4 regions of the Streptomyces sp. NPDC000983 genome follow, and region 1 is predicted to be linked to each of the others. Evidence: riboswitches for the same ligand, from Rfam matches in the RefSeq annotation. Region 1 holds a riboswitch; each other region holds the start of a gene.
The links. Region 1 has a riboswitch for cobalamin ahead of ABT296_RS23155 (SCO2321 family membrane protein). Riboswitches for the same ligand answer to the same signal wherever they lie in the genome.

Region 1 (2,192 bases):
CCGCGGAGTTCTCCTCCAGCCAGGCCAGCGGCTTCTGCGTGGCCTTCGGACCGCCGGTCACCGCGAGCGCGACGACCGCGTCGGCGGTGTTGCCGAAGTCGGGCTGGTCCTCGGCGCCGGGCAGCACCGACATCAGGTGACCGTCCTTCGCCATCGCCCCGGCCAGGTAGGAGGCGCCGTTCGCGGCGGACCGGTCGGGGTCGGAGTCCTCGGCGGTGGCGCAGGTGAGGTCGGTGTCGCCCGCGGCCTTCGCCGACACCATGCTCAGGCCCTTCATGCCGACCACGGCCGCCGCCGTCGCGTCCGCGTTGGCGGCCAGCTCGCCCTTCTTGTCCGGCTGGTAGGCGAAGGCGCCGCCGTCCTCGCAGGACAGGGCCAGCCCGCGCAGCGCGTCGTACGGCGACCTGCCGTCCTTCACCACGGTCTCGGGGTCCTCGCCCACGGCGCTCAGGGCGCCGACGACGATCGCGGTCGAGTTGGCGTCGCTGGCGCCGCCGGGCGTGTAGCCCCAGCCGCCGTCCTTGTTCTGCACGCTCTTGAGCCAGGTGACCGCCTTGACGGCGTCCTTCCTGTGGTCGCCGTCCCCGGCCAGGGACAGGGCCTGTGCGGCGGCGGCGGTGCTGTTGGTGTCGACCATCAGCTTCGCGTCGCAGTCCTTGGCGGGCTCGGCGCGGAAGGCCGCGAAGGCCCCGTTCGCGCACTGCTGCCCGAGCAGCCAGTCGACGGCCTTCTCGGCGGGCGTCACATCCGACCGGTACTGGGCGAGCAGCGCCAGCGACTGGCGCCAGACGCCGTCGTACGTCGGGTCGGTGGTGCCGTACAGGCCGGACGGTATCGCCACGGACGGCGACGGGGACGCGGCCAGGGCGGGCGTGGCCAGGCCGATCACGGCGGTGGCGGCCAGGACCGCGGCGCTGCGGCGGACGTTCATGATCGGCGGGTGCCTCTCCCTGAAGGGAGCCGGGCAGCACGGGACGACCCCGGGCGGCTCGGCTCCGCAGACCTCGACGGTGCCAGCGCACCGGCGGGTCGCCGGCGCGCGTGAGCCGTTCACGTGCCGTACGGAGCAGTCCGGCTCGCAGCCAGAGGCTGCTCACGGTTGCGGGTCAGCGCCGGATTTGCACCGGCTTCCCCCCGTACGGGTGTAGTGACGACGGCGCCACTCTACCGGCCCGTAAACAAACACCTGAGGGGAGGCTGCGCGCGGGGGACGGGTTCCCCGCCATGGGGATCTCGGGGAACCCGGGCCGACTGATCGGTTCGGGGCGCGCGTCGGACGTGTACGAGCTCGGCGAGGGGTGGGTCCTGCGCCGGGACCGCGAGGAGTACGGCGACGGGGTCGCGGAGGCCGCCCTGCTGGGGCGCCTGCACGCCCTCGGCCACCCCGTGCCCCGGGTGCGCCCCGCCGACTGCACCCGCACCGAGCTGGTGATGGAGCGCCTGCACGGGCCGACGATGCTGGAGGCATTCTGCGCGGGGCGCATCGGTCCGCGGGAGGCCGGCGAGACCCTGGCCCGGCTGCTGCGGCGGCTGCACGCGCTGCCCGGCCGGGTGATCCACCTGGACCTCCACCCGGACAACGTCCTGCTCACCGCCGACGGCCCCCACGACATCGACCGGACCAACGCCGAGGAGGGCGAACCCGCCCTGGACCGGGGCATGTCGGCGCTGATCCTCGCCCAGGTCGCCGTCGTCGACGCACAGCTCTCCGAGCCGGTACGCGCGACACCCGCCGCGCTCCTCGCGGACCCCTCGGACCTCACCGGGCGGGCTCTGGGCGAGGCCCGTCGCCGACGTGCCGCCAACCCCACCATGACGGCGCGGGAGGTCGAAGCGCTGGGCGAGGCCGAGCAGTTGGTGCGCTCCTTCACGGACGGGGAGCGCTGACCGGAGTCGGACAGCGGGCAGCGCGATCGGACTCGGCCCGAAACCGGGAGCGCTGCCCTGAGCCGGGCCGAAACCGGGAGCGCTGCCCTGAGCCGGGCCGCGACCTGGAGCGCTGCCCGGTCTCAACCCGCGACCTGGAGCGCTGCCCGGTCTCACACCGCCACGTACGTCACCGGGTCGCTGCCCGTGACCGCTTCCGCGCGGCCCAGCTTCACCAGTCGGCGCAGGTGGGACTCGGCCTCCGACACCGCGATGTTCCGGGAGCCGTAAGGGATCTGCTCCCAGGGCCGGTTCCACTCCATGCG
Region 2 (2,192 bases), on a different contig from region 1:
TGTTTCCCTCCCCCTCCGGACGACGCCGGAATGCCGCCAAAGCCTAGGGACGATCAGCGGAGGGAAACACGCGGAATGAAGGGAACGAGCGGGAATGCCATCAAATGCCATGGCCCGGTGCCGCAGTGGTCACTCCGGGGCCTCCATCCAGTGCACGCACTTCAGCTCCTGCCCGCGCAGCTCGTACTTGAGGCAGATCTGGGCCCGGATCACGGGGGGCTGCTTGTCCCGGTCGTGGAACTCCGTGATGACCCGGTCGCCCTCACGGGTGGAGACCGCGATCTTCCGGCTGGTGTCGATGCCCAGCATCTTCTCCAGTGCCAGGCTCGCCAGGGCGTACTTCTTCGCGGCTTCAGGGTGGTTCCTGAACACCTGCGTGATCTCGCGGAAGAACGCGGTGTCCGTCTTGGTGTCGTACTCGGTGGCAGTCACGGCCATCTCCTTGAGTGGCAGTGTCGGAGAACACCCCTCTCTCCAGGCTGCTACTTCCGTGCAGGGCACGCCACTCGGGGCACGGCACGGACCGAGGGAGCCTGAGTGACCGACCGCACGCCCTGACCGTACGGCGGGCTTGATAGCCTCCTGGAGCCAGTCGAGCCACACCTTGAGGCCAGGGAATCCGGTGCGAATCCGGAACTGACGCGCAGCGGTGAGGGGGACGGGCGGGGCACGACGCCACTGGGAGACCGGGAAGGCGCCCCGACCGGACGAACCCGAGTCCGAAGACCTGCTGGCACCTTCGCGCCCCGGCGCGGAGGGACTCCGTAGGCCAGGCTCCGCGTACGAGCCCCGACCCCCGAGGCATGCCCATGCACCGCACCACCCCCGTCCTTCTCCTCGCGTCCGCCCTGCTGTTCACCGGTTGCGGATCCTCGACCGGGGACGACACCAAGGCCCAGGAGACCGCCGCCGGTTACCCGGTCACCCTCGACAACTGCGGTCACGAGGCCACCCTGAAGTCCGCGCCCAAGCGGGCCGTCTCCCTCAACCAGGGCACCACCGAGATCCTGCTCTCCCTCGGCCTCGCCGACCGCATGGCCGGCACGGCCACCTGGACCGACCCGGTCATGAAGGGCCTGGGCCCGGCCAACGCCTCCGTACCGCGCCTCGCCGACAACAACCCCTCCTTCGAGAAGGTCCTGGACGCCGAACCCGACCTCGTCACCGCCTCGTTCGTCTCCACCCTCGGCAAGGGCGGCGTCGCCTCCCGCGAGCAGTTCGAGGAACTGGGCGTGCCCACCTACGTCTCGCCCTCCGACTGCGCGGCCGGCAAGGACAACGACAGCGGCGGCGACGGCTCGCGCAGCGAACCCCTCACCCTGGACACCGTGTACGGCGAGATCCGTGACCTCGCGCGCGTGTTCGGCGTCGACGAACGCGGCGAGAAGCTGGTCGCCTCGCTGGAGAAGCGGGTGCGCACGGCCACCGCCGGACTGGACGCCTCGGACGTCACCCTCATGTACTGGTTCGCCAACTCCCAGTCGCCCTACCTCGCCGGCTGCTGCGGCGCCCCCGGCGCCATCACCCGAGCCGTCGGCGCGCGCAACGCCTTCGACGACACGCACGAGGAGTGGCCCCAGATCGGCTGGGAGACCGTCGCCGACCGCGACCCCGACGTCATCGTCATCGGCGACCTGACCCGCAGGCAGCAGACCGCCGAGACCGCCGAGGCCAAGATCCGCTTCCTGGAGACCAACCCCGCCACCCGCAACCTCACCGCCGTGAAGGAGCAGCGGTACGTGCTGCTGAGCGGGCAGTCGATGAACCCCTCCATCCGCACGATCGAGGGCATCGAGCAGGTGGCGGCCGGTCTGCGGGACTTCGGGCTCGTCAAGTGAGTTCCCGTACCCTGCTGTTGACCGGCGGCGGTCTGGCCGCCCTGCTCGCCTCGGTCGCCGTGGCCGTGACCATCGGCCCCGCCGACATCTCCACCGGCGATGTGTGGGCCGCCGTCGCGGCCCATCTCGGCCTGGGGGAGAGCACGTTGGCGCCGCTGAGGGACGGCATCGTGTGGAACCTGCGGATGCCGCGGACCCTGCTCGCCGCCGTCTGCGGGGCGGGGCTCGCGGTGTGCGGGGCGGTGATGCAGTCGCTGCTGCGCAACCCGCTGGCCGACCCCTTCGTCCTCGGCGTCTCCTCCGGCGCGTCCACGGGAGCGGTCGCCGTGGTCGTGCTGGGCGTGGGCGGGGGAG
Region 3 (2,192 bases), on a different contig from region 1:
CAATGTCTCCGCCGGACCGGTCTCCCTCTCCGTCGACTACGTCGTCCACCACATGAAGGCGAACGGCCGGACGGCGCCCAAGGTCTTCAAACTCACCCGGCGCGACCTGGCACCCGGCGAGTCGGCGGAGCTGACCCGCACCCACTCCTTCCGCCCCATCACCACACGCGTCTACCACCCGGGCACACACGCCGTACAACTCCAGGTCAACGGGCACCGGTTCGACGAGGTGGAGTTCACCCTCGGGCCGGTCCCGGGAGACGGCGGGAGTTGAGACGAGGAGCGCGCCGTCGCTGTGACGGATCCCTCGGCCCGTGGCACACGGCCGGACCACCGGACCCGTACAGGTGAATCGCGCACCCGCGGTGACATCGCGGGCCCCGCGTGCGGTAGGTCGCGATCGGACCCCACGCCCGTGTGATTCCGATCTCGGAGGAGCGCCTTCATGCGCGCACGCGTCACCCTCGTCCCCGCCGCCCTGGCCGCCACGTTCGTCGCCGGGACCGGTGCCACGCAGGCCGCCGCCCACGACGGCCCCCAGCTCAACGTCACCAACAACGCGCCCGTGGTCTCCGTGGTCAGCGGCGTCGACGTCAACGACCCGCTGGAGGACGTCCTCGAACACACCCTCAACTTCGGCGACGGATACAGCTGGGACTGACGCCACGCTCCACGGGGGCGCGCCGGAGCGCGAGCTTGCGTGCGCCGCCCTTGCGCCCCCGAGGAGCGCTTGTCAGCCAACCTGATCAGGCACTACTGTCACCACGCCTTGGTGAACGGGAAATCCGGTGCGATACCGGTGCGGCCCTCGCCACTGTGATCGGGAAGTCCGGCTCCAGCCCTCACGGGCAGCCACTGGGTCCTTCGGGACCCGGGAAGGCGGAGTCACGGGCGGTGTCACCCGTCAGCCAGGAGACCGGCCAAGGCGCGTCAACCATCCACGAGGTGCTGGAGAGGGTCTGCTGAGCCATGCACATAGCCGAGGGATTTCTGCCTCCGGCGCACGCGGTCGCCTGGAGCGTCGCGTCCGCGCCCTTCGTCGTCCACGGAGTTCGGTCGCTCACCCGTGAAGTCAGGGAGAACCCGGAGAGCACGCTGCTCCTGGGCGCCTCCGGTGCCTTCACCTTCGTACTGTCCGCGCTCAAACTGCCCTCGGTGACCGGGAGTTGCTCCCATCCCACCGGCACGGGGCTGGGCGCCATCCTGTTCCGGCCGCCGATCATGGCGGTGCTGGGCACCATCACCCTGCTCTTCCAGGCGCTGCTGCTCGCGCACGGCGGCCTGACCACCCTCGGCGCGAACGTCTTCTCCATGGCGATCGTCGGACCCTGGGCCGGATACGCCGTCTACCGGCTCCTGCGCCGCTACGACGTGCCGCTGATGGTCGCCGTCTTCTTCGGCGCGTTCGTCGCCGACCTGTCCACCTACTGCGTCACCAGCGTCCAGCTGGCGCTCGCCTTCCCCGACCCGAGCAGTGGATTCCTCGGCGCGCTCGGCAAGTTCGGCTCCATCTTCGCCGTCACCCAGATCCCGCTCGCGGTCAGCGAGGGCCTGCTCACCGTGCTCGTGATGCGACTGCTGGTGCAGTCCAGCAAGGGCGAACTGACCCGGCTGGGTGTGCTCCTCACCCGGCGGCAGACCCGGACGAAGACCGAGACCGAGACCGAGGCGGTGGCGCGATGAAGAGGAACACCAGGATCAACCTCCTGCTGCTGCTGGTCGTGGCGGCGCTCGCGGTGCTGCCGCTCGCGCTGGGCCTCGGCGACCACAAGGAGGAACCGTTCGCGGGTGCCGACGGCGAGGCGGAGACGGCGATCACCGAGCTCCAGCCGGACTACGAGCCCTGGTTCTCGCCCCTGTACGAACCGCCGTCCGGTGAGATCGAGTCGGCCCTGTTCAGCTTCCAGGCCGCCCTCGGGGCCGGTGTCCTCGCCTACTACTTCGGCCTGCGCCGGGGGCGGCGGCAGGGCGAGCGGCGGGCGCTGGACCGGGTGGCGGACGGCGGGGACACGTCCGGCGGTGTCACCGTGACCTCGCGGGCCGACCAGGACTGATCCCGCGTGCTGCCGATCGACGCGGCGGCGCACAGCAGTCGCTGGCGCCGCCGTCATCCCGTGGACAAGGCCGTGCTCGGGCTCGGTCTGACCGTGCTCGCGATCTCGCTGCCGCCCTGGCCCGGTGCCGTACTGGTC
Region 4 (2,192 bases), on a different contig from region 1:
TGGTTCACGGCGGCGACCGAGGCGTCGAGGGTCTTGAGGAACGGCACGATGCCGTTGGAGTGGCCGTTGGTGCCGCGGATGAGCGAACCGCGCGAACGGATGCGGGAGTAGGCGAGGCCGATGCCGCCGGCGTGCTTGGAGAGGCGGGCGACCTGGTGGTAGCGGTCGTAGATGGAGTCCAGCTCGTCCAGCGGGGAGTCCAGCAGGTAGCAGGACGACATCTGGGGGTGCCGGGTGCCGGAGTTGAACAGGGTGGGGGAGGAGGGCAGGTAGTCCAGGCGGCTCATCAGGCGGTAGAGCGCTGCGACCTCGTCGAGGGAGCGGACGGAGTCGTCCTCGGCGAGACCGGCGGCGACCCGGAGCATGAAGTGCTGGGGCGTCTCCACGACCCGGCGGGTGATGGGGTGGCGCAGCAGGTACCGGCTGTGCAGGGTGCGCAGTCCGAAGTAGCCGAAGCGGTCGTCGGCCCCGGTGTCGATCAGCGCGTCCAGGCGGGCGCCGTGGATCCGCACGAACTCGGCGGTCCGGTCGGCGATGAGCCCCTCCCGGTGCCCGACGGCGACGGACCCGGTGAAGGAGGTGACGCCCTGCGAGGCGGCCTCGGCGGCGACGGAGAGGGTGAGCAGCCGGGCGGCGAGCCTGCTGTACGCCGGGTCCTCGGAGATGAGGCCGGCCGCGGCCTCCGTGGCCAGTTCGCGCAGCTCCGCCTCGTCGGCCCGGGCCGAACGGCCGCGCAGCGCCGCGGCGGCGACCCGGCCGGGGTCGGCGTCGGGGAGGTCGGCGGTCAGCTCGGTCAGGGTCCGCAGCAGCGCGGTACCGGGACCGTCGGTCTGAACCAGGTCGGCTGAAGCCGGATCGGCTGGCGCGATGGTCACGTGGGGCTCTCCCTCGCTCGGCACAGGGCTCTGCGGAGGGCAGGGGGCGGCTCACGAGCGCACGGGGCGTCGCGTCCACCGGCCCATTCCACGAGGCCCGGACGTCGAAAGCGCACCGGCCGGATGGCCGGGCGCGCTGTCGGCAGGTCCTCGGACTGACTCCTGTGCAGGTCTGTTCGGGGAACGGACATGCACAGGTACACCGTTGCGGGACAGTTCCGGATTCACACCGGATTCCCCTGCGGCGGCAGCGAGCACGAGCATACATCTTGTGCCGGGGCGCGGTGGTACCCCCAGATGTTGTGTCGCCCTGGCTTCAGAGCGTCAACTGACAGATGAGGAGAGTGAACCCGCGATGCTCCGGCACGGGGTTCCGGTTGGGGCACGGGGCACGGGGCACGGGGCGTGGGGCGTGGGGCGTGGGTACGGCGACGGGCCGCCGCCGTACGGCGCGTGGGTACGTACGACGACGGGCCGCCGCACAGCGCGTGCTGTCCGGCGGCCCGTCGTGGCGGCAACGCTCAGTGCAGCGGGGCCAGGTCCTTCTGCACACCCGGGTCGCCCGCGTCCGCGGTGTAGTCCCCGGGGCTCGTCTCGTCGACGCCCTCCGGGGCCTTCGCCGCCCGCAGCACGAAGGTCAGGACCACCGTGACGGCCAGGTTGAGCACGAAGGCCGTGAGCCCGATGTACCCGATCTCGCCGATGCCGGGGATCTCCTTCGAGGAGCCGCCGAAGTGGGCCTGCGTGGGCGAGGCCACGCCGTACGCCGCCACCGTGCCGTAGAGCATGCCGACCGCCCAGCCGCCCAGCAGCGCCCAGCGGTGGAACCAGCGGGTGAACAGGCCGCCCACCAGGGCCGGGAAGGTCTGCAGGATCCAGATGCCGCCCAGCAGCTGGAAGTTGATGGCGACCGTCTTGTCCATCGTCAGCACGAAGACCAGGGCGCCCACCTTCACCAGCAGCGACACGATCTTGGAGACCTTGGTCTCCTGCGCCGGCGTGGCGTCGGGCTTGAGGAAGTCCTTGTAGATGTTGCGGGTGAAGAGGTTGGCGGCCGCGATCGACATGATCGCCGCTGGCACCAGCGCGCCGATGCCGATCGCCGCGAAGGCCACGCCCGCGAACCAGGCCGGGAACATGTTCTCGAACAGCTGCGGGATCGCCAGTTGGCCGTTGTCCACCTTCACCCCGGCCGCGATCGCCATGAACCCCAGCAGCGCCAGCAGGCCCAGCATCAGGGAGTACAGCGGCAGGATGGTGGTGTTGCGGCGGATCACGTCACGGCTCCGGGACGACAGCGTCGCCGTGATCGAGTGC

Region 2: another riboswitch for cobalamin. It lies ahead of ABT296_RS34665 (ABC transporter substrate-binding protein); the one in region 1 lies ahead of ABT296_RS23155 (SCO2321 family membrane protein).
Region 3: another riboswitch for cobalamin. It lies ahead of ABT296_RS26770 (energy-coupling factor ABC transporter permease); the one in region 1 lies ahead of ABT296_RS23155 (SCO2321 family membrane protein).
Region 4: another riboswitch for cobalamin. It lies ahead of ABT296_RS04910 (ribonucleoside-diphosphate reductase subunit alpha); the one in region 1 lies ahead of ABT296_RS23155 (SCO2321 family membrane protein).

The regions. Positions count from the first base shown of each region.
Region 1 covers NZ_JBEPBM010000020.1:76,677-78,868, forward strand. The annotation lists gene ABT296_RS23155 (SCO2321 family membrane protein) at 1-931, opposite strand, end outside; cobalamin riboswitch at 1,007-1,187, opposite strand; gene ABT296_RS23160 (phosphotransferase) at 1,225-1,887, shown strand; gene ABT296_RS23165 (Strvi_7410 family MBL fold metallo-hydrolase) at 2,040-2,192, opposite strand, start outside.
Region 2 covers NZ_JBEPBM010000053.1:14,280-16,471, forward strand. The annotation lists gene ABT296_RS34660 (hypothetical protein) at 130-438, opposite strand; cobalamin riboswitch at 573-749, shown strand; gene ABT296_RS34665 (ABC transporter substrate-binding protein) at 804-1,838, shown strand; gene ABT296_RS34670 (FecCD family ABC transporter permease) at 1,835-2,192, shown strand, end outside.
Region 3 covers NZ_JBEPBM010000026.1:96,191-98,382, reverse strand. The annotation lists gene ABT296_RS26780 (DNA alkylation repair protein) at 1-274, shown strand, start outside; gene ABT296_RS26775 (hypothetical protein) at 446-661, shown strand; cobalamin riboswitch at 754-939, shown strand; gene ABT296_RS26770 (energy-coupling factor ABC transporter permease) at 970-1,683, shown strand; gene ABT296_RS26765 (energy-coupling factor ABC transporter substrate-binding protein) at 1,680-2,054, shown strand; gene cbiQ (cobalt ECF transporter T component CbiQ) at 2,061-2,192, shown strand, end outside.
Region 4 covers NZ_JBEPBM010000003.1:190,016-192,207, reverse strand. The annotation lists gene ABT296_RS04910 (ribonucleoside-diphosphate reductase subunit alpha) at 1-875, opposite strand, end outside; cobalamin riboswitch at 1,000-1,139, opposite strand; gene mctP (monocarboxylate uptake permease MctP) at 1,397-2,192, opposite strand, start outside.